DNA from 4 places in the Streptomyces sp. NPDC047043 genome. Region 1 is predicted to be linked to each of the others. Evidence: riboswitches for the same ligand, from Rfam matches in the RefSeq annotation. Region 1 holds a riboswitch; each other region holds the start of a gene.

Region 1 (6,901 bases):
GGAGAGGGAGTCGTCCAGGCCCAACTCCCGTATGCCGAAGGTCGGCAGGTACTGGAGGATGAAGTTCAGCGCGGTCGACACCACCAGGACACCGCCCGCGATCAGCAGGCCGCCCCGGTGGTCGCGGAACACGGTGAGGACGGGGGAGCGCGGTGCGCGTTCCTGGTTCAGCGCCGGGGACTCCTCGACGTAGCGGCGCACGAAGTAGCCCACCGGCCCGATCAGCAGTCCGAACACGAACGGCACCCGCCAGCCCCACGACGTCATCTGTGCGTCCGACAGCATCGCGGTCAGCCCGGCCGCGAAACCCGCCGCCAGCAGTGTCGACAGCCCCTGGCTGGCGAACTGGAAACTGCCGAGGAACCCCTTGCGCGCCGCGTTCTGCTCGACGAGGAAGGACGTCGCCGCGCCGAACTCCCCTCCCGCGGCGAAGCCTTGGAGCAGCCGGGCCAGGACGATGCCGACGGTCGCGGTGATGCCGAGCGTCCCGTAGCCCGGCATGAACGCCATCAGCAGCGTGCCTACGACCATCAGCCGGATGGACAGCATCAGCGCCTTCTTGCGCCCGCGCCGGTCCGCGTACGCACCCAGCACCAGCCCGCCGACCGGGCGGATCAGGTACGTCACCCCGAACACCGCGTGGGTCTGGACGAGTAACGGGAGCGATGGCCGACTTCCGGCGGGCGCATCCGGACGTCACCTTCCGCCTGGACATCGTGCACCGCCAGGAGGCGACCCGGCGGGTGGCCGAGGGCATCGCCGACGTCGCCGCCACCTATGCGATGGGCCCGCAGCACGACGTGCGGGTGGAGTGCGCCGTCGTCATCCCGGTCGCGGCGATCGTCCCGGTCGGGCACGGGCTGGCGGGGCGGGAGCGGATCACCCTCGCCGAGCTGTGCGCCCACCCGCTCGCGCTCGGCTCGGCCGGCACCAGTCAGCGTGAACTGTTCGACATCGGCGCCCAGTTGGAGGGACTCACGGTCCGGCCCGCCCTGGTGTGCGACGCGCTCGCCCCGCTGTACGAGTTCGTGCGCTGCGGCGGCGGCATCGCCCTCGTCGGTGATCTCGGCGACCTGGACGAGGGCACCGAGGGCGTCGTGCACGTACGGGTGGACCACCCGGTCTTCCGGCAGCGCGAGGCCCAGGTCCGGACGATGCTCGGCCGCCGACTCGCGTGGGCGGCCTCGCAGTTCACCGAGCTGCTGGTGTCGCGGCTCGAGCGGCGTTCCTGAGACTCACGCGGGCCGTACGGCGATGCGGATCGCCGCCTCCCCGGCGTTGTGGATCGACTCCTCGCGGATGACCGAGCCCGGGCCGGGCGCGTGGATCATCATGCCGTTGCCGGTGTAGAGGCCGACGTGGCTGAAGTTGTCGTGGAAGAAGATCAGGTCCCCGGGCCGGCTCTCGGCGAGCGGGATCACCGTGCCGGTGCTCGCCTGCTCGGACGTGGACCGCGGCAGGGCGACCCCGGCGGCCCTCCAGGCGGCCTGGGTGAGACCGGCGTTGTCGTACGACTCCGGCCCGACCGCACCCCACAGGCAGGGCCTGCCGATCTGCGCCTGCGCGAAGGCGACGGCCCGGTCGGCCTTGGTGCCGATGGGCGTCTGCGGCGCCGGGACACCGGTGTCGAGCACCGACGGCTGCTGCGCGCGCCAGTCCTGGGTCATGGGTATGCCGGTGTCGAGGACCGTCTGCTCCTGCGGGCGCCACTCCCGCGTCATGGGCACGCCGGTGTCCAGAACCGTCTGCCCCTGCGGGCGCCACTGCTCGGCCATCGGCACGCCGGTGTCGAGCACCGACGGCTGCTGCAGCCGCCACGCCTCGTCGGCCGCACGGCGGGCCTGTTCCTGCGCCACCGGGTCCTGCCAGCCGCCCTGGGCCGGCTGCGCCTGCACGACGGCCTGCTGCGCCGTGGTCGCCCAGGCGGGCTGCGGCTGCTCGATCGCCGCGAGCGGCGCGCTCTGCTGCACGGCCGTCTGCCAGGTGTCCTGGGCCGGTCGCGGGTCGAGGACCGGGCGCGGCAGCGAGGTCTGCTGGGCGGTGTAGCGGTACAGCAGCTCGCTGGCGGCCGCGATCTTGCGCTGGCTCTCCTGCTTGGACTTCCGCAGCGAGGACTGCTTCGACTCGGGGGCTGCGGGCAGGGCGGGGGCGGTCTCCTGACGCGGGGCCGGCACGGCGGGGAGCGCGGTCGCGGGTCCGGCGGTCAGCTCGGCGACCGGACGGCGGGCGCCTGCCGCGGGCAACTGGGGCAGGGCCCGCGCGGCAGCCTCCAGCTCACGGCCGGTACGGCCGTCCCCTGCGCGCTCCGCCGGACGCGCGCGCCGGGTCTCGGCCGGGCGGGCCGGCGTGCGATCGGACGGCAGCACCGCCGGCACCGTCGGGCCCAGCGAGGCCCGCGCCCCGTCGAACCACTGCCTGGTGACGTTGTCGAGGTCGGGATCCGAGCGCCTGCCCCCGCCCGCAGGGGTGACGCGGCCGCGCTTGGCCGCCTGCTGGATGCGGGTCAGGTTGTGTTGGCCGGTGTCGTCCTCGGCCCGGTCGTACAGGCTGCTCACGCGCTGCCGGACGTCCTCGCGGCTGGGTCCCTCGTCCCCCGTGAGCGGTGCGGCGTCGGCGGTCTGCGACAGCAGCGCCACCGAGGTGAGGGCCGCCGTGGCGAGGGCGGAGTTGCGCATACCGGGGAGGCCAGTGCCTCCAGGACGCGACGATCGTTCCGGCGCCATGGGAGCCGTACTCCTTCCGTACTCCGCCTACCGAGTTAGCTGTCGGGTTCGGGCGGTCGTTCCGGAAGGATTGCCCTACGGCCCTTGCCCCGAAGGGCAGTTGGGCCGATTCACCCCATGATTCGGTTGGGTCCCCGGCTCCGGCTGCCCACACAGGCGCACCGGACTCGGCGGAGGCCGCGCTTCCCGACGGGGTTCGCCGGAGTGACTCGAGCGGCCTGATGCCAAGCTAGCCAACTTGTGCGGCTCGTGTGAAGGTTGAAGGGCGGAATGTCCGATACGCTTTTGTGACCTTCGTCTTGATGCGCCGTCAGATCCGCCCCTTCATATACGCACGGAGTCCGGGCGGCGACGGACTGTCGCGGCCCGGACTCCGGGACGTCAGGATCGCGGGTGGTCGGCGCCGGCCGCGCGCTCGGCGTTGCGCTTCTTGATGCGCGCCCCCTCCTTGCGGACCTCGGCCTGGGTGGCGCGCTCCTTCACCAGCCACTCGGGCTGCTCCTGCTTCAGGGCCTCGATCTGCTCGGTCGTCAGCGGCTCCGTGATCCCGCCGCGGGCGAGACCCGAGATGGAGATGCCCAGCTTCTCCGCGACCACCGGGCGGGGGTGCGGACCGTTGGCCCGCAGCTCGCGCAGCCACTGAGGCGGATCGGCCTGGAAGGCGTCGAGCTGGGCGCGCGAGACGACACCCTCCCGGAACTCGGCGGGGGTGGCCTCGAGGTACACACCCAGCTTCTTCGCCGCGGTCGCGGGCTTCATCGTCTGGGTGGTCTGGTGCGACTTCATGCCGTCCAGGGTAACGAGCGCGTGCGGGCCCGCCGACCACGGCCGGTAACCTGGCGGAATGCCAGGCTCGGAAGCACCCCCAGTGTTCCGGCTTGCGTACGTCCCGGGGACGACGCCCGCCAAGTGGGTGCGGATCTGGAACGAGCGCCTGCCCGACACCCCGCTGACCCTCCTCGCCGTACCGGCCGCCGAGGCCTCCGGCGTGCTGCGCGACGGTACGGCCGACGCGGGGCTGGTGCGGCTGCCGGTGGACCGTACGTTCTTCAGCGCGATCCCCCTCTACACCGAGACGACGGTGGTCGTGGTCCCCAAGGACCACGTGATCACGGCGGCGGACGAGGTGACCCTCGACGACCTCGCCGAGGAGGTCGTCCTCCACCCCCTCGACGACGTCCTCGACTGGGACCGGCCGCCCGGCGAGCCCGCCTTCGAGCGCCCCGCCACCACCGAGGACGCCGTGGAACTGGTCGCGGCGGGCGTCGGCCTCCTGGTCGTCCCCCAGTCGCTGGCCCGCCTCCACCACCGCAGGGACCTCACCTACCGGCCGGTCGTGGACGCCCCGCAGTCGGGCGTCGCCCTGTCGTGGCCGGAGGAGGCCACCACGGACATGGTCGAGGACTTCATCGGCATCGTCCGCGGCCGCACGGTCAACAGCTCCCGTGGCCGACAGTCACCGTCGGCTCAGCCCCAGGACAAGGCCGGCCAGCCGCGCCGTAAATCCGCGGCTGCGAAGACGACGCCGAAGGCGAGCGGAAAGACGACCGGGAAGGCGACCACCCGGAACCCCCGCGGCGGTACGGCCGGCTCCAAGGGCGCCAAGCCCGCCAAGCGCGGAAAGCCGCGACGCAGGTCGTAGGCCGACGTCCGGCAGGCTCACCCGGCGGGGTCGACCAGGCCGACCAGCTCGGTCCGGTCGGCCGGCCCGAGTTCGACCGCCCTCTGTGCCGCGTGCCGGTCGGCCGCGCCCCGTTCGCCTGCCGTCTCCGCCGCCGACCGTTCGGCCAGTGCGTTGACCGCGGTGTTGAACCGCTCCATGGACGCGGGACGGTCCGGGCCGAGGACGTACTCCTTGAGGACGCGGCGGTGCGCGGCCATCGGGTCGTGGTGCGGTTCGCGGACCGAGCCCAGGATCTCCGGCAGCCGGGTGCACTCGCGGTCGAGGAGATAAGCACCTCCGGCAGTGGTGTACGCGGCCCGGAACTCCTCGTCGGGCAGGCCCAGCGCGTTGGTCAGCACATACGGCTTGAGACTCGCGACGAAGTCGGCGACCACCGAGGAGACGTCGCTGATCAGGACGTCCGCCTGGTTGAAGCAGTCGTACAACGTCGGCAGCTGCTCGGTGATCACGTGGTGCCGGACCGGGCCCGAGCTCTCCCAGAAGAGCCGGTGCCACTCCGCGCGCAGCTCGTGCCACTCGGCCGCGCCGCCGCGGTCGGGGACGCGCGCGTCACGGGTCTGCTGGACGTAGTCGCCGTCGTGCTGCCCCGACACCTCGTCGAGCCGGGCCCGGATCTCCGTCAACCGCCGTTCGGCCGAGGCGAGTTGAGCCCCCACGGGCTCGTGCCGCTCGTTGGCGGCGGCGAGCAGGTCACGCACGGCCCGGTCCGCGGCGGCCGCCTCGGCGGAGCGGCGGCCGGTGAGCGGGTGCGGCTTGTAGATGACGCGGACGTTCTGCGCGAGAAGCTGCTCGACGAGAGTCACGCCCATGGGGATCAGGGAGGTGTGGCAGTCGTCGTCGCTCCAGCCCTCCCAGGTCGGGGCGTACAGGACGGCCGGCAGCGGTCCCGGGGTGTGATCGGCGTGCAGCCGGATCGGCGCCAGCTGCGGGCGGCCCACCTCGACGATGGCCTCGTCGCTGATGGCGTGCCGCACGCGTTGGTAACGGTCCCGTCCGGCCCGTCCGGCCACCCAGATCTCGTCGTACACCTTGCTGACACGGTTGCTGCTGGCGAGCTTGTCGCTGTCGCCGTGGCCGATGAAGACGTGCTTGGCCTCGGCGACGCGCAGCATGTGCACGTTCTTGCCGGCGTTGCCCGGATACAGGACGACCCGGACGTCGGGCAGGTCCAGCTCGGCCAGGTCGTCCGCCTTCGGGACGCAGACGACCGGGATCCAGGTGCGGCTGAGATGCCGGAACGAGGCATGCTCACGAAGGATGATCAAGGGCCGCCGGTCGAGTTGCTCGAGCGTCTCGATCCACATGTTGACCTGGTACATGAAGTCCCGGGAGACCGCGGCGAAGCTGAAGTAGAGCGCCACTTCGGGCCGGTACTCGGCCAGTTGCCGGTTGACCTCGCCGATCGCGTCCTCGCGGCGCGGCATCCGGCGGGCCGCCCGGAACTGTCCCCACAGCGCCAGCACCGCCGCCACCGCCAGCCCCGACGTGAGCGCGTAGCCGATGCCGGCCGGGTACCACGTCCCGGTGGCCAGCGCGGTGAGCAGTCCCGCGTGGGCGGGCAGGTCGAGATGGAGCAGCTTGCGCAGGAACCGCCGGTAGAGGAGGTCCGGCGGGCTCTGTGGGATGCCCGCCCCGCTCATGTCGAGATTGCGTACGACGACGGGAAGCATCCGGCGGCGCCGGATGGCGTGGTGCAGTGCCGAGTACAGCATCACCATCGTGAAGTGGGCGGCGAAGACGGCGAGCCCGACGACCAGGACCGGATCCGGCGCGTCCATGCGGTTGGCCAGGGCGAGCAGCATCACCGATCGGACGGCGAACCGCAGGGTGCGGTCGAGCTGCAGGGCCGCCAGCCGGCGCACGAAGCCGGGCGCCCGGGTGTGCAGCACCTCGTCGGCGACATAGCTCGCCGCCGACGCCGCGGCGAAGCCCCACAGGGACGGCAGCAGCGCGAAGACGGGCAGTGCCGCGAAGCCCGCTCCGAACAGGAAGACAAGCAGCAGGTCGGCCTTCCCGCGCACACGCAGGACGCCGCACCACCAACGAACGGTCGTGAACAAAATTCCCCCCCAGGAATCGCATTGCGGCAGCGCCGCCGATGTTCGCCAGTTCGACATGAGGAGGGGGTGAATGGTTGTACACCTGACGGACAGCGGGTGTTCACTTTCGGGCCTTCAAAGTTTGCGCAAGGCGACAACCATTACACTCGCCAACCCAGAACCGCTCATGCGGGCGCGATCGGCTCGAGAGCCGCCGCGGGCTGTCAACCATCGGGGGAGATGCCATGCAGGATCCTGAGCCGTCAAGGGCGGATACCGACGTCCCGGCCGGGCGTGCGCCCGTGCGGGACGTGCTCGTGCTGAGGCTGCCGGCCGTCGCCGCCATCGCCTTCCTGCTCCTCGGCTTCGCGCTGCGCCACTTCGACGGCCGGCCCTACGTCGGCGAGGGGCTGATCACGGTCGGGCTGATCGCGGGGGCCATGGCCGTCGGAACC
Region 2 (6,901 bases), on a different contig from region 1:
CTTCGTCCGGGCCGCCACGGCCGCAGGTATCCCGGTGACGATCGCCAAGGCCGACGGCAACCCCGTCAACGCGGCCTCCATGCTGGCGGTCCTGGGCCTGGGCGCCCAGGGCGGCGAGGAGATCGTCCTCGCCTCCGACGCCGAGGGTGCGGACATCGCCCTCGACCGTCTGGCGAAGCTCGTCTCCGAAGGCCTCGAGGAGCTTCCCGAGACCGTCTGATCACGGCACCACAGAAGGGCTCGTCCGAATTATCGGGCGGGCCCTTCGCATTTCCCGTACCGGGGCTGCAGAATTCTCGATCGCGGGCAGCAGAAATAATCCCCCGCGAATTCTCTCCTCTTTGTATACGGCGCCCGTGTTAATGCCGCAGGCTCGACATGTTTACGGCATGTTGCGAGTTCCTCACACCGTTTGCGCGGTCCGGTCCGCCGAAGCGCAGCCGGTGCGCCGCGCTCGAGCGCTCGGTGTGCAGCGTCGTCACCGCCCGCGCGCGTTCGCTGTCGCCGCGGGCCACGGCGTCGACGATCGCGCCGTGCTCCGCCCAGGACTCCACGGGGTTGGCGGGCGCCTCCACGGTGTACATCCAGGCGATCTTGTGCCGCAGCTGGGTCAGCATCGAGGTCAGGGCGGGGCTGCCGGAGGCCTGTGCGAGGGTCTCGTGGAACCAGCCCCCCAGGGAGCGCAGATCCTCGCTGTTGCCCCTCCTGGCCCGCTCCTGGCCCAGTCTGACCAGACCGCGCAGCACCTTGAGGTGGGCCTCGGTGCGCCGCTGGGCGGCCCGGGAGGCACCCAGCGGCTCCAGCAGCATGCGCATCTCCAGCAGGTCGGCGGCCTCCTGTTCGGTCGGTTCCGCCACACACGCGCCCGCGTGCCGCCGGGTCACCACGAAGCCCTCGGCCTCCAGAGTGCGCAGGGCCTCGCGCACGGGGACGCGCGAGACGCCGTAGCGGCGCGCGAGCAGTTCCTCGGTGAGCCGGCTGCCGCGCTCGTAGACACCGGCGACGATGTCGTCCCGGATCGCCGTGCACACCGAGTGCGCCGGAATACGCATGACCGACCTCCGACTTAATCCCCGTGAAACGTCGATGATTGACGTGTGTTCCGTGACTCTATTGCACGGAGCCGGAATTTCCGACGGCGGGCCGGAATCCATGGATATTTTTTGGACAGCAAGGCGACAGAAACGACGAAACCCCGGCTCGGGGAGCCGGGGTTTCAGTGGATCCTGCGGTCCGTCGTCAGACGTTCACACCGTGCGAGCGCAGGTAGGCGAGCGGGTCGATGTCCGAGCCGTACTCGGGGGTCGTACGGGCCTCGAAGTGCAGGTGCGGTCCCGTGACGTTGCCGGTCGCGCCGGAGAGACCGATCTGCTGGCCCGGGGTGACCTTCTGGCCCACCGAGACTCCGATGGACGACAGGTGGCCGTACTGGGTGTACGTGCCGTCGTTCATCTTGATCACGATCTGGTTGCCGTAGGACCCGCCCCAGCCGGTCTCGACGACGGTGCCGGAGCCCACCGCGTGGACGGTCGTGCCGCTCGCGGCGTGGAAGTCGATGCCCGTGTGGCTGCCGGAGGACCACAGGCTGCTGCTCGCCTTGTAGCCGGTCGAGACATACGAGTTCGATATCGGCGCGACGAACGTGTTGAGGCGCTTGCGCTCGGCCTCGCGGGCGGCACGCTCCTTGGCCTCGCGCTCCTGCTTGGCCTTCGCGGCGGCCTTCTCGCGCGCGGCCTCCGCGGCCGCCTTCTTGAGCGCGGCCTCCTCGGCGGCCTGCTTCTGGGCGTCGGCCTGGGCGTCGATCTTGTCGGCGAGCGTGTCGCCGATGGTGATGACGGGGGTGAGGCCGGTCTGCTCGACGGAGGTCTCGGCGGCGAGTGCGGGGGCGGCCAGGGCACCGACGACGCCGGTGGTGGCGAGGGCCGCGACGCCGGCGGCGCGCTTGGTGGTGCGGTGCGTCCGGCTGGGACGGCGGTGCTTCCCGGTGGCGCGGGTGAACGCCATGTAGTGGCTTGTCCTTTCCTTCCTTCTCGCCTACCGGGTTAGCTGACGGGTTCGGAGCAGGAAGGTCTCCTACGGACCCCCTCGCTGCACGCGCGGGCGTCCGATTCACCCCAGGGACTGCGGTGGGTCCCCGGCTCCCCTGGCTCGCGCCGTACGGGGACTCGGCGATGGCTGTCCGGTGCCGCGGGTGCGGCGCGGTGCCTGACGGACAGCCCGGACGACGCTAAGCGGGGCCGCTTTCAATTCCCAAACGGATCAGGGTCTTTGTAGCGCATCCCACAGGGCAAACACGCAACTCTCCTTCAATTCTCTTTCAATTCGGACATAAGAGGGCCCTGGTGACTCATCAGTCACCAGGGCCCCCACGCGCGCGTGCGGCTGACCGGGCCTCTACTCGGCTGCCACGACGGTGACTTCGCCGATGCCGAGGGCCTCGACCGGCTCCTTGATCTGCGCCGCGTCACCGACGAGAACGGTCACCAGGCGGTCCTGCGGGAAGGCGCTCACGGCGGCCGCGGTGGCCTCCACGGTGCCGGTCGCGGCGAGCTGCTGGTACAGCGTCGCCTGGTAGTCGTCGGGCAGGTGCTGCTCGACCTGGTCGGCCAGCGTGCTCGCGACGGCCGCCGCGGTCTCGTACTTCAGCGGCGCCACCCCGACGAGGTTCTGTACGGCGACATCGCGTTCGGCGTCGGTGAGGCCGCCCTCGGCGAGCGTGCGCAGCACCGTCCACAGGTCCTGGAGCGCCGGGCCGGTGTTGGGGGTGTCGACGGAGCCGCTGATGGCGAGCATCGAGGCGCCCGAGCCGTCCGGGGCGGACCTGAGGACCTGGCCGAACGCGCGCACACCGTAGGTGTAGCCCTTCTCCTCGCGCAGGACGCGGTCCAGGCGGGAGGTGAGGGTGCCGCCCAGGCAGTACGTGCCGAGGACCTGCGCGGGCCACACGCGGTCGTGCCGGTCGGGGCCGACGCGGCCGATGAGCAGCTGCGTCTGGACGGCGCCCGGACGGTCCACGATGATCACGCGGCCGGTGTCGTCGGCGGTCACCGGCGGCACGGGGCGGGGCTCGGCCTTGGAGCCCGTCCACTCGCCGAGGGTCTCGCCGAGCAGCGCGTCCAGGTCGATGCCGGTGAGGTCGCCGACGACGACCGCGGTGGCCGTGGCGGGCCGGACGTGCCGGTCGTAGAAGGCCCGTACGGCCGCGGAGTCGATCTTCTCGACGGTCTCCTCGGTGCCCTGACGCGGGCGTGACATGCGCGAGGTCGTCGGGAACAGCTCCTTGGAGAGCTCCTTGGCAGCGCGGCGGGAGGGGTTGGCCAGCTCGTGCGGGATCTCGTCGAGGCGGTTGCGGACGAGCCGCTCGACCTCGCTGTCGGCGAACGCGGGCGCCCTGAGGGCGTCGGCGAGCAGACCGAGCGCCTTGCCGAGGCGGGAGGCCGGCACTTCGAGGCTGATCCGGACGCCGGGGTGGTCGGCGTGCGAGTCGAGGGTGGCGCCGCAGCGCTCCAGCTCGGCGGCGAACTCCTCGGCGGAGTGCTTGTCGGTGCCCTCGGAGAAGGCGCGCGCCATGATCGTGGCGACACCGTCGAAGCCGGTCGGCTCGGCCTCCAGGGGCGCGTCCAGGAGCACCTCCACGGCGACGACCTGCTGGCCGGGGCGGTGGCAGCGCAGCACGGTCAGGCCGTTGTCGAGCGCGCCGCGCTCGGGTGCCGGGAAGGCCCAGGGCTTGGCCTCGCCCGCCTGGGGCTGCGGGTGGAACTGCATCGTGGCGAGCTCGGTCACTTGGCCGCCTCCTTGTTGTTGTCGCCGGCTTCGACCGTGGCCTCGGCCTCGGGGTCTTCGGGCGGATCCGCGTCCTCGGCGATCTCTCCCGAGACCGGCTCGTAGACCAGCACCGCGCGATTGTCGGGCCGCAGGCGGGCCTTGGCGACCTCCTGGACCTCCTCCGGTGTCACCTCCAGGACGCGCTGGACGGCGGTCAGGGCGAGCTGCGGGTCGCCGAACAGGACGGCGAACCGGCACAGTTCGTCGGCGCGGCCCGCGACCGTGCCGAGCCGGTCCAGCCACTCGCGCTCCAACTGGGCCTGGGCGCGCTCCATTTCCTCGGCCGTGGGGCCCTCCTCGGCGAACCGGGCGAGCTCCTCGTCGATGGCGGTCTCGATGACCGGCACCTCGACGTCACCGGAGGTCTTCACGTCCAGCCAGCCCAGGGAGGGCGCTCCGGCCAGCCGCAGCAGGCCGAAGCCGGCGGCGACGGCCGTACGGTCGCGCCGTACCAGCCGGTTGTAGAGGCGGGAGGACTCGCCGCCGCCGAGGACGGTGAGTGCGAGGTCGGCCGCGTCGCACGCGCGCGTGCCGTCGTGCGGCAACCGGTAGGCGGCCATCAACGCGCGCGCGGGGACCTCCTCCTCGACGACCTCGCGCAGTTGCTCACCGATGACGTCCGGGAGCGAACCGTCGCGGGGTGCGGGCTTGCCGTCGTGCGCGGCGATGGAGCCGAAGTACTTCTCGATCCAGGCGAGCGTCTGCTCCGGATCGATGTCGCCGACGACCGACAGGACGGCGTTGCCCGGCGCGTAGTACGTACGGAAGAACGCGCGCGCGTCCTCCAGGGTCGCCGCGTCCAGGTCGGCCATCGAGCCGATCGGGGTGTGGTGGTAGGGGTGGCCCTCCGGGTAGGCGAGAGCGGTGAGCTTCTCGAACGCCGTGCCGTACGGCACGTTGTCGTAGCGCTGCCGGCGTTCGTTCTTGACGACGTCCCGCTGGTTCTCCATGGACTCGTCGTCGAGGGCGGCGAGCAGGGAGCCCATGCGGTCGGCCTCCAGCCAGAGGGCGAGCTCCAGCTGGTGGGTGGGCATGGTCTCGAAGTAGTTGGTGCGCTCGAAGCTGGTGGTGCCGTTCAGCGAACCGCCCGCGCCCTGGACCAGTTCGAAGTGTCCGTTGCCCTTGACCTGTCCCGAGCCCTGGAACATCAGGTGCTCGAAAAGGTGAGCCAGGCCGGTTCGTCCCTTGACTTCGTGCCGCGAACCGACGTCGTACCAGAGGCACACCGCCGCGACCGGGGTCAGGTGATCCTCGGAGAGCACCACGCGCAGGCCGTTGGCCAGGCGGTGCTCGGTCGCTGTCAGGCCTCCGGAGCCTGCCTGGTCTGTGGCCGTGTGACCCATGGGCATGTACGTCCCTTCGATCGCGGGTGCGGTGGTTGAAACCGCGGTTTTCCTGCCGGTCCTGCCACTGTATGCAAGCGTGCGCAGCCTCGGCGAAGTTCCCGCAGGACGTACGCCCACAGCGGATCGCGTAGCCTTCGGCCACGCCGGGAACCGAGGCCCGACACCAGGTCCTCGTCCGCGTTGTCAGTGCCACGGTCCACAATGGTCCGCGTCAGAACCCGTTCACGCTTCAGCAAGGAGCCGGCAGCGATGGCCCGCCGCAGCACGAAGACCCCGCCGCCCGACGACTCGTTCGAGGAGCGGATCCTCGACATCGACGTCGTCGACGAGATGCAGGGCTCCTTCCTCGAGTACGCGTACTCGGTCATCTACTCCCGAGCCCTGCCCGACGCCCGCGACGGCCTCAAGCCGGTGCACCGCCGCATCGTCTACCAGATGAACGAGATGGGGCTGCGCCCCGACCGCGGATACGTGAAGTGCGCGCGCGTGGTCGGCGAGGTCATGGGTAAGTTGCACCCGCACGGCGACGCGTCGATCTACGACGCCCTGGTGCGCATGGCGCAGCCGTTCTCCATGCGCGTGCCGCTCGTCGACGGCCACGGCAACTTCGGCTCGCTGGGCAACGACGACCCGCCGGCCGCCATGCGGTACACCGAGTGCCGCCAAGCCCAGGCGACGAGCCTGATGACGGAGTCGATCGACGAGGACACGGTCGACTTCGCGCCCAACTACGACGGCCAGGAGCAGGAGCCGGTGGCGCTGCCCGCCGCCTTCCCGAACCTGCTGGTGAACGGCTCCTCGGGCATCGCGGTCGGCATGGCGACGAACATGCCGCCGCACAACCTCTCCGAGGTCATCGCGGCCGCCCGCCACCTGATCCGCTACCCGAACGCGGATCTGGACACCCTGATGAAGCACGTCCCGGGCCCCGACCTGCCCACGGGCGGCCGGATCGTCGGCCTCTCCGGCATCCGGGACGCGTACGAGACGGGCCGCGGCACCTTCAAGATCCGCGCCACGGTCGAGATCGAGACCGTCACCGCCCGCCGCAAGGGCCTGGTCATCACCGAGCTGCCCTTCACGGTCGGCCCGGAGAAGGTGATCGCCAAGATCAAGGACCTGGTCGGTTCGAAGAAGATCCAGGGCATCGCCGACGTCAAGGACCTCACCGACCGCGCGCACGGCCTGCGCCTGGTGATCGAGATCAAGAACGGCTTCGTGCCGGAGGCCGTCCTGGAGCAGCTCTACAAGCTGACGCCGATGGAGGAGTCCTTCGGCATCAACAACGTGGCGCTGGTCGACGGCCAGCCCCTCACGCTCGGCCTCAAGGAGCTCCTGGAGGTCTACCTCGACCACCGCTTCGAGGTCGTGCGCCGCCGCAGCGAGTTCCGCCGCACCAAGCGCCGCGACCGGCTGCACCTGGTGGAGGGCCTGCTCACCGCGCTCGTCGACATCGACGAGGTCATCCGCCTGATCCGCTCCAGCGAGAACAGCGCGCAGGCGAAGGAGCGCCTGATGGAGCGCTTCTCCCTGTCGGAGATCCAGACCCAGTACATCCTCGACACGCCGCTGCGCCGTCTCACCAAGTACGACCGCATCGAGCTGGAGTCGGAGAAGGACAGGCTCAACGCGGAGATCGCGGAGCTGACCCGGATCCTCGAGTCGGACGCGGAGCTGCGCAAGCTGGTCTCCTCCGAACTGGCCGCGGTGGCAAAGAAGTTCGGCACCGA
Region 3 (6,901 bases), on a different contig from region 1:
GTCCGCTCCAGCGCCTCGGGCGCCAGCCGGCCGGTGCGGTCCACGTCCTGGCCGAGCCGCACGATGGTCATGCGCCGGTCGAGCTCCAGCAGTTCGCCCGTCGCCGGGTTGACGTCCGCGACGAGGAGACGGATGGAGTTAGTACCGCAGTCGACGGCGGCGACCCGGCTGAAGCCCTCGGGAACCAGCGGCCGGTCCGCGAAGAACCCGCTGCGGACCTCGGCGGGGTCGGAGACGACGCCCTCCTCGCCGGGGAGCTCGTCCGCCGGGTCGGGGGCCTCCAGCGGCTGCACGCAGGGGCCCTTGCGCCACCACTCCGGCAGCATCGCGATCGCCTCGTCGCCGAGCGGGTTGACGCCCGGGCCGGCGGCCAGGGAGTGCCCCACCAGGACGTGCAGGCACTTCACCCGGTCCGGCATGCCGCCCGCGCTGGGGAAGCCCTCCAGGACCTCGATGGCGTCACGGCGCGCGATGTAGTCCTCGTGCGCGGCCCGGTAGGCGGCGGCCAGCTCCGGGTCGGTCTGCAGCCGCTCGGTCATCTCCTTCATGACGCCGTTGGCCTCCAGCGTGCCGATCGCCGAGGCGGCACGGGGGCACGTCAGGTAGTACGTCGTCGGGAAGGGCGTGCCGTCGGGCAGCCGCGGCGCGGTCTCCACGACGTCCGGCCGGCCGCACGGGCAGCGGTGCGCGATGGCGCGCAGCCCGCGTGGGGGCCGCCCGAGCTGCTGCTTGAAGGCCTCGACGTCGGCGTCGGTGGGCTCGGTGCGCGGGGTGGGCGGCGGGGGCGTTTCCATGCCTGTCTTTCTCGTTGGTCAGTTCACTGGTCGGAGGCGTCGGACTTGTCGACCCCGTCCCAGACGTTCGCGTACCAGGGGCGGTCGGCCGCCGTGTGGTCGAGGCGTGCCTTCCTGGCCGCGTCCGGGTCGATGACGACGTAGCCCGTCTCCCCCGGCATCACATAATGCAGCCGCAGCCGGATCTGCTGCTCGGCGTACGAGTCGTCCTGCCAGCGCGCCTTGAGGTCGCGCAGCTGCTCGACCCGCTGCCTGGCCTGTTCCTTCTGCCGCTGGAGATCCGCGATGTCGGCGCGCTGGGAGACGTACTGCCTTATCGGGTAGGCGAGCGCCACCACCAGCGAGCACAGGACCAGCACGAGCAGCGCGGCCCGGCCGGTCAGCCGGGAGCGGCGGGCCTGCCGCTTGGTCTGGGAGCGGTAGACGCGGGCCGCGGTCTGCTCGCCGAGCAGCCTGATCCTGGTCGCTGTGGAGAAACGGTCCCGGTCCTTCACGGCCATCTCCGCTTCCCCTTTCACACGCGCGTACGTCCCCGCACACGGTACGGGACCGAGTACGGGGACGTACGTACGACTGGCTAAGGCTTAGACCTGGTTGGGTCAGCCCTTACTGTGCCCGTGGTCCGCAGAGCGGACGTTCGGGAAGGCTCAGCCCTTGAAGCGCGGGAAGGCCGAACGACCCGCGTACACCGCGGCGTCGTCGAGGATCTCCTCGATGCGCAGCAGCTGGTTGTACTTGGCGACGCGCTCGGAGCGGGCCGGGGCGCCGGTCTTGATCTGGCCGCAGTTGGTGGCGACGGCGAGGTCGGCGATGGTGACGTCCTCGGTCTCGCCGGAGCGGTGGGACATCATGCACTTGAAGCCGCTGCGCTGGGCGAGCTCGACGGCGTCCAGGGTCTCGGTGAGCGAACCGATCTGGTTCACCTTCACGAGCAGCGCGTTGGCGGCGCCGTCCTCGATACCGCGGGCCAGGCGCTCCGGGTTGGTGACGAACAGGTCGTCGCCGACGAGCTGGACCTTGTCGCCGAGCTTGTCGGTGATGACCTTCCAGCCGGCCCAGTCGTCCTCGAACAGCGGGTCCTCGATGGAGACGAGCGGGTAGGCCGCGACGAGCTCCTCGTAGTACTCCGTCATCTCGGCGGCGGAGCGCTCCTTGCCCTCGAAGAGGTACTTGCCGTCCTTGTAGAACTCGGAGGCGGCGACGTCGAGCGCGAGGGCGATCTGCTCGCCCGGGGCGTAGCCGGCTTCCTTGATGGCCTCGAGGATGAGGTCGAGGGCGGCACGGTTGGAGTCCAGGTTCGGGGCGAAGCCGCCCTCGTCGCCGAGGCCGGTGGACAGGCCCTTGGTCTTCAGCACCTTCTTGAGGGTGTGGTAGACCTCGGTGCCCCAGCGCAGCGCCTCGGAGAAGGACTCCGCGCCGATCGGGGCGATCATGAACTCCTGGATGTCCACGTTGGAGTCGGCGTGCGAGCCGCCGTTCAGGATGTTCATCATCGGCACCGGCAGCAGGTGCGCGTTCGGGCCGCCCAGGTAGCGGAAGAGCGGGAGGTCGCTGGCCTCGGAGGCGGCGTGGGCGACGGCGAGGGAGACGCCGAGGATGGCGTTGGCGCCGAGGGAGCCCTTGTTGTCGGTGGCGTCCAGGTCGAACATCGCCTGGTCGATCAGACGCTGCTCGGTGGCGTCGTAGCCGACCAGCTCCGGGCCGATCTGCTCGATGACGGCGAGGACGGCCTTCTCGACACCCTTGCCCTGGTAGCGGTTGGGGTCACCGTCGCGGAGCTCGATGGCTTCGAAGGCACCCGTCGAGGCGCCGGACGGGACGGCGGCACGACCCGTGCTGCCGTCGTCGAGGCCGACCTCGACCTCGACCGTGGGGTTGCCTCGGGAGTCCAGGATTTCCCGGGCTACGACGACGTCGATGGACGGCACGAGCATCTCCTTCATGGATGTGACGCGGCTACGGCAGTAGCGCAGTGGCTCTGCGAGACGAGCCTAACCGTCTCCGGCCGATCGGCCACGCTGCCGACCACCCCTTGAGCGGAACCGAGAGTAAATTGTTTCCGAACGGAACAAAGCGTGGGCGCAAAAAGAGCCCCGCCCCGGTGCGTACGGGGGAACACGCACCGGAGCGGGGAGCCCGTGGGGACGGGGGAGGCCCTCACGTGTCCTCCATAGTGAAGGACACGGCTGTCAGGGCGCTGTGGTTCAGCTACCGGCCCGCTGTCACTTGAGGTGCAGCTGCTGGCCCGGGTAGATGAGGTTGGCGTCCTCGACGATGTCCTTGTTCAGCTTGAACAGCTTCTGCCAGCCGCCCTTGACGCCGTGCTTCTCGGCGATGGAGCTGAGGGTGTCACCCTTGACGACCTTGTACTCGCCGTCGCCCTTCTTGACCTTCTTGCCGGTCGGGGTGGTGACGGTCTTCGTCGACTTCTTGACAGTCGGACGCTCGGAGGAGCGGGAGGCGCTCTGCTCGGAGGAGCGGGTGCTGGTGCTGCCCGAGTTCGAGGAGCTGGAGGAGCTGCTGGAACCGCTGTACGTGGCGCCGGACAGACCCTTGCCGCAGACCGGCCAGGCACCCTTGCCCTGGGAGGCGAGGACCTTCTCGGCTATCTCGATCTGCTGCGCCTTGCTGGCCTGGTTGGCGGTGGAGGCGTACTTCGTGCCGCCGTACGCGGCCCACGTCGAGGCGGAGAACTGCAGGCCGCCGTAGTAGCCGTTGCCGGTGTTGATGGACCAGTTGCCGCCCGACTCGCACTGGGCGACGGCGTCCCACTCGGAGGCGGTGGCGGCGGAGGCGTTGCCGGCCGCCATCAGCGGGGCGGCGATGGCGACACCGGTGACGCCGGCGAGCGCGGCGACGCGGGTGGCCTTGGACGGACGACGGTGCTTGCCCTTGCCGGAAAACAGCATGGAAGGATCCCCTCACCGACGCCTGCGAGGTGAGCTGTCGGGTTAGGGCCGGTTGAGTTGCCCTGCCGCGCACCTCCCGGTGCACGACTTCACCCCAAGCCGGTTCCGGCTGCCTTCGGCCATACGGCCTCAACTGCCGGACCCGGCACTTACCTTGGGTCCCCCGCTCCTGCCTACGGCGCTTTACGCGACGACTGTTCCCGTACGGCCGCTGGCAGGATTCGGCGTTGCGGCAGCCGGGGCTCGTGGTGACGAGCGGTGACGACCGTAGACAGGGAATCCGGGGAATTTCAAAGACGATCAGGGCTTCTGAGACTCATCCCACACTTTCGCCAAAGCGGACATTCGGCGCGAAGTGTGACGCGAACTCCCTCTGCTTTTCGCCCTATTCGGCAGGGAGTTGCAGGGTCTGACCGGCGAAGATGTGGTTCGGGTCGGTACCGATGGCCTTCTTGTTCTCGGCGTAGAGCGCGCGCCATCCGCCGTCCAGGTCAAGGGAGTCGGCGATGGAGGCGAGAGTGTCGCCGGCATGGACGGTGTACGTGTCGTCCGTACGACTGTCGGCGGCGGACTCGTCGGCGCTGGCGCCACGATGGCGGCCGGTGCCGGTCGCGCCGGTGTCGACGAGGGCCCAAGAGCCCGCAGCCTGCTCGGCTTTGTCCGAGTCGTCACTGTTCGTCCGGCCTGTGGATGAGCTGTCGGCCGACTGCGCATCGGACGGAGAGACGGAAGGCGAGGCCGACTTGTCCGATTTGCTGGAGTTGCCCTTGGAGTCCGCGGAGGAGTCGGGAGAGGTGGAGGGCGAGGCCGACTTGTCCGCCGAGGACGTGCCGTCGGACGAGTTGCTCGACGACTCGCCCGAAGAGTTGGACAGACCGGTCGAGCCCGAACCGTCCAAAGAATCAGACGAACTGGACGAATCGGAGCTGTCGCCCAGAATGCCCGTGTCGACGTCGGCCGAGCCCGAGCTCTTGCTCAGCCCGGAGGTCAGACCGCAGGTGTGGAACGCGCCGACGCCCTGGTCGTCGAGGAGCTTCTCGGCGACGGCTATCTGCTGGTTGCGGCTGGCGAGGTCGGCGCTCGGGGCGTAGTCGAGGCCGCCGTACTTCTCCCAGTTCTTCTGGGAGAGCTGGAGCCCGCCGTAGAAGCCGTTGCCGCTGTTCTCGCTCCAGGAGCCGCCGGTCTCGCAGTTCGCCACCTTGTCCCAGGTGGTGCCGTCGGCGGCGTTCGCGCTCGCTGCCCCGAGGAGCGGGATGGCGATGGCGGAGCCGGTCACTCCGGCCGCGACGAGAAGTGCCGGAGCCTGGCGGGGGCGACGGTGACGACCGTTCCCGGAGAGCATGCGGAGGCCTTTCGCGAGACAGCAATGACCGCGGCGCATGGAACTCGGGCGCCGTCGTTGATCCGTGAACGTATCGGCACTCGATCACTTGTCACAAGTTAATGCCGCGTAGATCACGTGAAGATCACAGAGTAGAGGGCGTTTCACCTTTGACCGGGGGGATGCAGTGGCTCAATCGGGGTGAACTCGACCGGAAGCGTACGCAGTCCGCGCATGATGAGCCCGCCCCGCCACCTCAACTCGGCGGGGTCCTGGGCAAGTTGGAGGTTTGGGAGCCGGGTGAGGAGTGTGGCGAGCGCGGTCTGGCCTTCGAGCCGGGCGAGCGGTGCGCCGAGGCAGTAGTGGATCCCGTGGCCGTACCCGAGGTGCTGGTTGTCACGGCGGGCCAGGTCGAGGGTGTCCGGATCGGCGAACCGCTCCGGGTCCCGGTCGGCGGCGGCGAGTACGACGAGGACGGGGTCGCCGGGTGCGATGTGCTGTCCGCCGATGGTGAGCGGCTCGGTGGCGAAGCGCCAGGTGGCGAGTTCCACGGGGCCGTCGTAGCGGAGGAGTTCCTCGACGCCGGTTTCGAGGAGGCCGCTTTCGCCGGCGACGAGGGAGTCCTGGAGGCGGTGGCGCTGCTCGGGGTGGGTGAGAAGGGCGTACGTCCCGTTTCCGATGAGATTGACAGTGGTCTCGAAGCCGGCGAACAGCAGGATGAAAGCCATCGCCGCGGCCTCGTTCTCGGTGAGGTGCTCGCCGTGGTCGGAGGCGCGGATGAGGCCGGAGATGAGGTCCTCGCCGGGGGTGGGGGCTTCGGGGAGGGCCTGGCGCTTGCGGTGGATCAGCTCGGCGAGATAGCCGCGCATCTTCTTCACGGACCGCGCGACACCGCCCCGCGGCCCGCCGCCGTGCCGGATCATCATCCCCGCCCAGTCCCGGAAGTCGTCCTGGTCCTCGCGTGGGACGCCGAGCAGGTCGCAGATCGCGTAGATGGGCAGCGGGAAGGCGAACTCGTGAATGAGATCGGCTTCCCCCTTGGCCGCGAACTGGTCGATGAGGTGGTCGGTGAGCTCCTGGACCCGGGGGGCGAACTCGGCGACGCGGCGGGGCGTGAACGCCTTGCTCACCAGTCGACGGAGGCGGGTGTGGTCCGGCGGGTCGATGTTGAGCAGATGCGTCATCAACTCGGCCTTGCGCTCCCCCGGGATGCCGGTCTTGCCCTTGGCGTGGGCGGGTTCGTCGTGGTGCGCGGGATTCTTGGAGAGGCGGGGGTCGGCGAGGGTCTGTTTGGCGTCCTGGTAGCGGGTGACCAGCCAGGCTTCGACGCCGCTGGGGAGTCGGGTGCGGTGGACGGGGGCGTGGTCGCGGAGCCAGGCGTAGGCCGGGTAGGGGTTTGTGGCGAACTCCCAGGTGAAGAGTTCGGGGGCATGAGGGTCGGGGGCGGGCTGGTTGGTCACACCTCGACGTTAGCTGGCGATCTCAGCCCTCCGTCTCCCTGATCGCATCCCGGTAGGCCCGCCCGGCCGCCCGCAGTGCCGCTTCCGGGTCCACGCCCTCCGCCTCGGCGCGCACCGCCAGAGCCAGGAGTTCGTAGCCGATGCCCTCGCCCTTCGGCAGCGGCACCTCCAGCCCCGCCGTCCGTACCCGCGACGCCAGCTTCGATGCCAGTGCCAGGCCCGGCTGGCCCAGGGGGATGCCGTCCGTCAGCGACTTTCTCTGCTTCTCTATCGCCTTCGTTCGGAGCCAGTGCTCCTTGACCTCTTCCGGCGTCGACGCCGTCTCGTCGCCGAAGACGTGCGGGTGGCGGTGGATGAGCTTTGTGACGATGCCGGCCGCCACGTCGTCGATGGAGAAGGGCGTGTCCGGGTCCTCCT
Region 4 (6,901 bases), on a different contig from region 1:
TGTCGAGGAGTTGGCCGCGACTCGTGCCGACGCCATCGCCGCGCACGGTGCCGAACTGCGCCGTATCGAACGCGATCTGCACGACGGCGCCCAGGCCAACCTGGTCGCCCTGTCGATGCGGATCGGGCTCGCCAAGCGTGCCTACGACCGCGATCCGGAGACCGCCCGCAAGCTGCTGGACGAGGCCCAGGCACAGGCCGAGCAGGCGCTGACCGAACTGCGCCACGTCGTACGCGGCATCCACCCGCCGATCCTGACCGACCGCGGTCTCGTCGGCGCGGTGCGGGCGCTGGCCGCGAGCAGCGGGCTGCAGGTGACGGTGGAGGTGGACCGCCTGGAGGACGACGGCCTGCGGGCACCGGCCGCCGTGGAGGCCGCCGCCTACTTCGTGGTCGCGGAGGCGCTGACCAACGCCGCCAAGTACAGCGGCTCGGCGCGGGCGGCCGTCCAACTCGTGCGGATGAAGCGGGGGTTGCGGGTGCGGGTGGCCGACGAGGGGCACGGCGGCGCCGACGAGAAGAGCGGCTCGGGCCTGCTCGGCATGCGGCGGCGGGTCGCCGCGCTGGACGGGACCGTGGAGATGTCCAGCCCTGTCGGGGGCCCGACCGTGATCGACGTCATGCTGCCGTGCGTGTGGTGAACACCCGCGCAGGCATGGGTGGCGGCGCCCGAAACAGACAGACGGGAAGAACGGGCGCCGCCGTCCCGAACCTAGGGCGGCGGCGAAATGATTGTCAACGATTTAGTTGACTTCTTACCCGGAGAGGCTGGACTCAGCCCGCGTTGAGCTCCGTCAGCTCGCCCAGCGGGAGCGTGTGCTGGGTCTGCAGGACCTTGGCGCGCAGGTAGCGGACGTTGTGGGCGGTGGTGAAGACGCCGGTCGGGACACGGTCGTGGACGTCGATGCCCAGCTCGCGGAGCTGGCCGGCCTTGTCGGGATTGTTGGAGAGCAGGTCCAGCTCGTCGATGCCGAGGGCGCGCAGCATCTGGGCGGCGGCCGTGTAGTCGCGGTCGTCCTCGGGCAGCCCCAGGGCGGCGTTCGCCTCGTACGTGTCCAGGCCCTGGTCCTGGAGGGCGTACGCGTCGAGCTTGTTGTAGAGACCGATGCCGCGCCCCTCCTGGCGGAGGTAGAGCAGCACGCCGCCGCGGGTCGCGATGCGCTCGACCGCCTCGCGCAGCTGGGGACCGCAGTCGCAGCGGGCGGAGCCGAAGACGTCGCCGGTCAGGCACTCGGAGTGCAGGCGCACCAGGGGGACCTGGCCGGGGGCGGGGTCGCCGAGGACGACGGCGAGGTGCTCCTGGCCGTCGGTCAGGCCGTGGAAGGTGACCAGTTCGGCGTCGACGCTGTAGCCGTCCTGGAAGCGCAGCGGCACCCGGACGCGGGAGCGCGGGGTGGCGGCGGGGAAGTCGGGCATGCGGGTCTCCGGGGTCCGTCCCTATCTGCTTCAGTTTTGAAGCAGATCCATGGTCCGGGACCCTACCCCATGCTTTAAAGTTGAAGCAACAGAATTGCGGCGCAGCTCACGAGCACGACGGGGAGGAGCGGCGCCGCCAGGGCACGTCGTCGGAGGCGGGCCGCGCCTCCTGCAGTCCCTCGGCGATCCCCGAACAGATCGCCTCCAGCTGTTCCACCTGCTCCTCGCTGAGCTTGTCGAACAGGAAGGTGCGCACCGTCTCGACATGGCCGGGCGCCGTGCGCTCCAGCACCGCCATCCCCTCCTCGGTGAGCGCGGCGATGCTGCCCCGCTTGTCCCACCGGCAGTTCTCCCGCCGCAGCAGCCCGTCCTTCTCCAGCCGCGCCACCGCGTACGTCAGCCGGCTCCGCGTGATCTGCGTCCGCTCGGCCAGATCCGTCATCCGCAGCCGCCGTTCCGGCTCGTCTGAGAGATTGGCCAGGATGGAGTAGTACAGGTGCGGCATGCCGGCGTCCTGCTGGAGCTGCCGGTCGAGCGCGTCCTCCAGGAGATGCGTCGCGGTGACGTACGCGCGCCAGGCGCGCATCTCCTTCGGGCTGAGCCAGCGAGTCGTCATGGCACCAGTGTAGGTTTGTTTCAAACTTGAACCAAGACCCGCCGTCACACCCCGGCACCCCACCCCGCCCGCCTCGCAGGGAGAGCGCGTCGATGCCCCACCCGTACGTCCTGCTGTCCGCCGCCGTCTCCCTCGACGGCTGTCTCGACGACACCGGCCCCGAGCGCCTGCTGCTGTCCAGCCCGGCCGACTTCGACCGCGTCGACGAGGTGCGGGCGTCCGTCGACGCGATCCTCGTCGGCGCCGGCACCATCCGTGCCGACAACCCGCGCCTGCTGGTCAACTCGCCCGAGCGCCGCGCAGCCCGCGTGGCCGCCGGAAAGCCGGAGTACCCCCTCAAGGTCACGGTCAGCGGCTCCGGCGACCTCGACCCGACGGCGAAGTTCTGGCACACGGGCGGCGAGAAGATCGTCTTTACGACGGACAAGGGCGCCGAGCGGGCCCGCGCCCTCGGCGTCGCAGCCGACATCGCCCCGCTCGGCCCCGACCTCGACTGGCGCCGCCTCCTGACGCACCTGCACGACGTGCGCGGAGTGCGGCGGCTGATGGTCGAGGGAGGTGGCACGATTCACACCCAGCTCCTCCAGCACGGCCTCGCCGACGAACTCCAGCTCGTTCTGGCCCCCCTCTTCGTGGGCGACCCGAAGGCCCCCCGCCTCTTCGGCCCCGGCACCTACCAGGGCGGCCGTCTGCGCCTGGTCGAGACCCGGCGGATCGAGGACGTGGTCCTCATGCGCTACGAGCCCACCGCCCCCGGCACCGGCGCCCTCCCCTCGGCCGCCGACCACCACTGGCTCGCCCTCGCCTGCGAACTGGCGGCCGAGTGCCCGCCCTCCCGCACGGCCTTCAGCGTCGGCGCGGTGATCGTCGCCGCCGACGGCACGGAGCTCGCCCGCGGCCACTCGCGCGAGGGCTACGACCCGGTCGTCCACGCCGAGGAGGCGGCCCTGGCCAAGCTGGACCCGGCCGACCCGCGGCTCGCGTCGGCGACGGTCTACAGCAGCCTGGAACCCTGCGCCCACCGCGCCTCCCGCCCCAAGCCGTGCTCCCGGCTGATCCTCGACGCGGGCGTACGGCGCGTGGTCACCGCCTGGCGGGAGCCGGACACGTTCGTCGAGGACGCCGACGGCAGCGGGCTGCTGGCCGCGCAGGGCGTCGAGGTGGTCGTACTCCCGGAGCACGAGAACCGCGCCAAGGCACCGAACAGCCACCTGCTCGCCTGAGCCGCCGCAGGTCATGACCGGGTCGCGGAAACCGTGCATGACCGGCCCGCGAACAACCCGTGTGCTGACAGCCCCGCGGATGGCGTATGCTGGTGACACACCGACGCGGGGTGGAGCAGCTCGGTAGCTCGCTGGGCTCATAACCCAGAGGTCGCAGGTTCAAATCCTGTCCCCGCTACTCAAGGCTCAGGGCCGGAGTCCAGTCACTGGACTCCGGCCCTGAGTGTTTCCCCCGATCGGCCTCCACGGCTCGCGTCCCGCTCCCGCTCCCGGAAATCTGGAGCCGTGGAGCAGGAGGGGCCGATCTCGTACGCGCGCACCTTCGCCCGCATGCTCCCACCGCTGCTGCTCGTCGGCGGGGCGATCTACGACTACCTCACCCCGTCGGAGTTCACCGCCGGCCCGCTCTTCACCGCCGCGCCCCTGGTCGCCGCCCCGCTCTACTCGCGCCGGGGCACCGTCCTCACCGGCATCGCGTCCGTGCTCCTCGTCGTCGCCATCCATCTCGAGCTCGGCATCCTCTTCCACGTCGACTCGATCACCGAGCTGGCGACCGTGGTGACGGTCGCCGTGCTGGCCGTCCTGATCAACCTCCTCGTCCGCCGCGGCCGCGAGCAGCTCGCCTCGCAGCGCGAGATCGCCGAGGCCGCCCAGCGCGCCGTACTGCCCCAACCCGCCGAGCGGATCGGGGGCTTCGCCATCGCCGCGCGCTACGAGGCGGCGCAGGAGGGCGCCTTCATCGGCGGCGACCTGTACGCGGTGCAGGACAGCCCGCACGGCGTACGGCTGGTCGTGGGCGACGTGCGGGGAAAGGGGATGGGGGCGGTGGCCGCCGTTGCCGTCGTCATCGGGGCGTTCCGCGAGGCCGCCGAGCAGGAGGCCACGCTGGAGGCGGTCGCGCAGCGGCTGGACCGGGCGCTGGCGCGCGAGGCGGTGCGGCGTGAGGGGATCGAGCTGTTCGAGGGGTTCACGACCGCCGTGCTCGCCGAACTCCCGCACGGCGACGGCATCCTGCGGATCGTCACCCGCGGCCACCCGCCCCCGCTGCTGCTGTGTCCCGACGGCACCGTGCACACCCTGCACTCCCGTGAGCCCGCCCTGCCGCTCGGCATGGCCGACCTGGGGGTCTGGCCCGACCGCGCCGAGGAGACCGACTTCGCCGGCGGGACCACGCTGCTGCTCTACACCGACGGGCTGTCCGAGGCGCGGGACGAGCACGGGGTCTTCTTCGACCCCGCGGACCGGCTCACCGGCCGGGTGTTCCACGACCCCGGTGCGCTGCTCGCCCGCCTCGCGGACGAAGTGCGCCGGCACACCGGGGGCGGCACGACCGACGACATGGCGCTGCTCGCCGTACGACGGCCGACTCCTGACCGAATGTGACCGCGTGTGATCGGGCGACCTCCCTCCGCATACCAACTGACATACCGTCAACACCTGTGAGGTTTCTGAGGTGTGGCCAACTCGCCCGATTTTCGCCGCTCCTGGCCCGTACGTCCTGGCCAGAAAGGTTAATGATCAAGTGGAACAGCTTGGAATCGGCACCCCGGGTCTATTAACGTTCGATAACGCAGCGCGGTCGTCCCAGCCGTCACAAGAGGCGGCTCCGTGCGCACGCGCCGAATCCCGCAAGGGAACCGGGGAACCACCACCCTGGGGTGAATCGCGCTGATACCGCCGTGGCAGCACGGCAGGTATACGCGCGTAGGAGACCTTCCTGCTCCGAACCCGTCAGCTAACCCGGTAGGCGAGAAGGAAGGAAAGGAGCACGCCCACGTGGCGTCCAACCCGCCTGCCCCGGCAGCCCCGTTCGTGCCGAGTACCGAGCCCTTCGGCTTTGCCGGCCCCCGCACCGACGAGGGCCCGTGGGAGGAGTGGAACCCCACCGAGGACTCCCTCCGCCCGGTACGCGGTCGGCATCGTGTGGCGAAGCAGCGCGGCGGGGGACTCGCCCGCAGCTCCACCGTTCTCGGCGTCGGCGTCATAGCCGCCGTCGGCGCGGGCGGCATGGCCAGCGCCAACACCGGCAAGCCGCCGGTGTCCATCTCCATGCCCGATCTGCCCTCCGTGTTCGGCGACTCCGCCGACGCTCCCAAGGGCTCCGCCACGGCGCTCAGCGATGTCGCCGTGACCTCCGCGGACACCGCACAGGGCGCCCAGGGTGCCGGTGAGGCGCTGCGCGACCGCATCATGGCGCAGGCCGAGTCGCAGCAGGTGCAGATCGACAGCAAGGCCCAGTCGGCCACCGAGGCGGCCCTCGCCAAGCAGGTCGACGACGCGGCCGCCAAGGCGGAGAAGGAGGCCGCGGCCAAGGCCGAGGCAGCCAAGGAGAAGGCGGAGGCGGAGGCCAAGAAGGCGGCCGAGGCCGCGCGCCTGGCCGAGCTGGCCAAGCAGTTCAAGCTGCCGGTCGTGTCGTACACGATCACCGGCACCTTCGGACAGGCCGGCTCCATGTGGTCCTCCGGTTACCACACGGGCCTCGACTTCGCGGCCCCCACGGGCACGCTCATCAAGGCCATCCACAGCGGCACCATCACCGAGGCCGGCTGGGCCGGCTCGTACGGCTACCGCACGATCCTCACCCTCGACGACGGCACCGAGCTGTGGTTCTGCCACCAGTCGTCGATCAGCGTGAGCGTCGGCCAGAAGGTCAGCACGGGTGATGTCATCGGCCGCATCGGCGCCACCGGCAACGTGACCGGCCCGCACCTCCACCTCGAGGTCCACCCGAACGGCCAGTCCACCGGCATCGACCCGATGACGTGGCTGCGCAGCAAGGGCCTCAACCCCTGACGTTTACGGGATCTTTGCGGGCGTGTCGGAATGGACTGTTCCGGCACGCCCGTTGACGTAGTACATGACTTCTCTTCGCAAGCTCGGCTCCTCCGACCTCGAGGTCTTCCCGCTCTCCCTCGGCGGGAACGTCTTCGGCTGGACCGCCGACGAGGCCACCTCCTTCGCCGTGCTCGACGCCTACGCGGCCGCGGGCGGCAACTTCGTGGACACCGCCGACTCCTACTCGGCGTGGGTCGACGGCAACGTGGGCGGCGAGTCCGAGACCATCATCGGCAAGTGGGTCAAGGCGCGCGGCAACCGCGACGACGTCGTGATCGCCACGAAGGTCAGCCAGCACCCCGACTTCCCTGGCCTCACCGCCGCCAACATCAAGGCCGCCGCCGACGCCTCCCTGCGCCGCCTCGACACCGACCACATCGACCTCTACTACACCCACTTCGACAGGCCCGAAGTGCCGGTCGAGGAGATCATCGGCGCGCTGGACGAGCTGGTGAGCGCGGGCAAGGTGCGCTACATCGCCGTGTCCAACATCTCCGCCGAGCGGCTCGCCGAGTCCCTGGAGTTCTCCGACCGCGAGGGCCTGGCCAAGTACGTGGCCATCCAGCCCCACTACAACCTGGTCTCGCGCGAGACGTACGAGGGCGGACGCCAGGACCTGGCCGCGCGGTACGGCCTGGCCGCCGTCCCGTACTTCGCCCTCGCCTCGGGCTTCCTCACCGGCAAGTACCGCCCCGGGACGACGGTCGAGGGCGCCCGCGCGCAGGCCGGCGCCGGCAAGCACCTGGAGACCGAACGCGGCCGCAAGGTCCTGGCCGCCCTCGACGAGGTCGCCGGCTCCCGTGCGGTCCCGG

What was found. A riboswitch is a leader RNA that binds a small molecule or an ion and turns the genes downstream of it on or off. The one in region 1 is predicted to bind cyclic di-AMP.
Positions count from the first base shown of each region.
Region 2: another riboswitch for cyclic di-AMP. It lies ahead of ABZ880_RS32810 (M23 family metallopeptidase); the one in region 1 lies ahead of ABZ880_RS17990 (NlpC/P60 family protein).
Region 3: another riboswitch for cyclic di-AMP. It lies ahead of ABZ880_RS11880 (transglycosylase family protein); the one in region 1 lies ahead of ABZ880_RS17990 (NlpC/P60 family protein).
Region 4: another riboswitch for cyclic di-AMP. It lies ahead of ABZ880_RS40135 (M23 family metallopeptidase); the one in region 1 lies ahead of ABZ880_RS17990 (NlpC/P60 family protein).

Region 1 covers NZ_JBEYVO010000010.1:234,993-241,893, forward strand. Annotated here, with positions in the region: partial or broken gene ABZ880_RS17980 (MFS transporter) at 1-639, opposite strand, end outside; gene ABZ880_RS17985 (LysR substrate-binding domain-containing protein) at 666-1,232, shown strand; gene ABZ880_RS17990 (NlpC/P60 family protein) at 1,236-2,675, opposite strand; cyclic di-AMP (ydaO/yuaA leader) riboswitch at 2,732-2,906, opposite strand; gene ABZ880_RS17995 (DUF5997 family protein) at 3,105-3,509, opposite strand; gene ABZ880_RS18000 (LysR family substrate-binding domain-containing protein) at 3,568-4,365, shown strand; gene ABZ880_RS18005 (hypothetical protein) at 4,383-6,428, opposite strand; gene ABZ880_RS18010 (hypothetical protein) at 6,692-6,901, shown strand, end outside.
Region 2 covers NZ_JBEYVO010000023.1:121,187-128,087, reverse strand. Annotated here, with positions in the region: gene ABZ880_RS32820 (HPr family phosphocarrier protein) at 1-220, shown strand, start outside; gene ABZ880_RS32815 (GntR family transcriptional regulator) at 360-1,052, opposite strand; gene ABZ880_RS32810 (M23 family metallopeptidase) at 1,240-2,004, opposite strand; cyclic di-AMP (ydaO/yuaA leader) riboswitch at 2,018-2,181, opposite strand; gene ABZ880_RS32805 (pitrilysin family protein) at 2,395-3,783, opposite strand; gene ABZ880_RS32800 (pitrilysin family protein) at 3,780-5,174, opposite strand; gene ABZ880_RS32795 (DNA topoisomerase IV subunit A) at 5,421-6,901, shown strand, end outside.
Region 3 covers NZ_JBEYVO010000006.1:236,031-242,931, reverse strand. Annotated here, with positions in the region: gene ABZ880_RS11900 (Ppx/GppA phosphatase family protein) at 1-188, opposite strand, end outside; partial or broken gene ABZ880_RS11895 (DUF501 domain-containing protein) at 345-794, opposite strand; gene ABZ880_RS11890 (septum formation initiator family protein) at 818-1,294, opposite strand; gene eno (phosphopyruvate hydratase) at 1,442-2,728, opposite strand; gene ABZ880_RS11880 (transglycosylase family protein) at 3,017-3,703, opposite strand; cyclic di-AMP (ydaO/yuaA leader) riboswitch at 3,708-3,894, opposite strand; gene ABZ880_RS11875 (transglycosylase family protein) at 4,089-5,045, opposite strand; gene ABZ880_RS11870 (cytochrome P450) at 5,189-6,484, opposite strand; gene ABZ880_RS11865 (nucleoside triphosphate pyrophosphohydrolase) at 6,507-6,901, opposite strand, start outside.
Region 4 covers NZ_JBEYVO010000031.1:155,740-162,640, forward strand. Annotated here, with positions in the region: gene ABZ880_RS40105 (histidine kinase) at 1-640, shown strand, start outside; gene ribA (GTP cyclohydrolase II) at 774-1,415, opposite strand; gene ABZ880_RS40115 (MarR family transcriptional regulator) at 1,522-2,031, opposite strand; gene ABZ880_RS40120 (dihydrofolate reductase family protein) at 2,124-3,254, shown strand; tRNA gene ABZ880_RS40125 (tRNA-Met) at 3,359-3,432, shown strand; gene ABZ880_RS40130 (PP2C family protein-serine/threonine phosphatase) at 3,540-4,637, shown strand; cyclic di-AMP (ydaO/yuaA leader) riboswitch at 4,862-5,019, shown strand; gene ABZ880_RS40135 (M23 family metallopeptidase) at 5,031-6,047, shown strand; gene ABZ880_RS40140 (aldo/keto reductase) at 6,112-6,901, shown strand, end outside.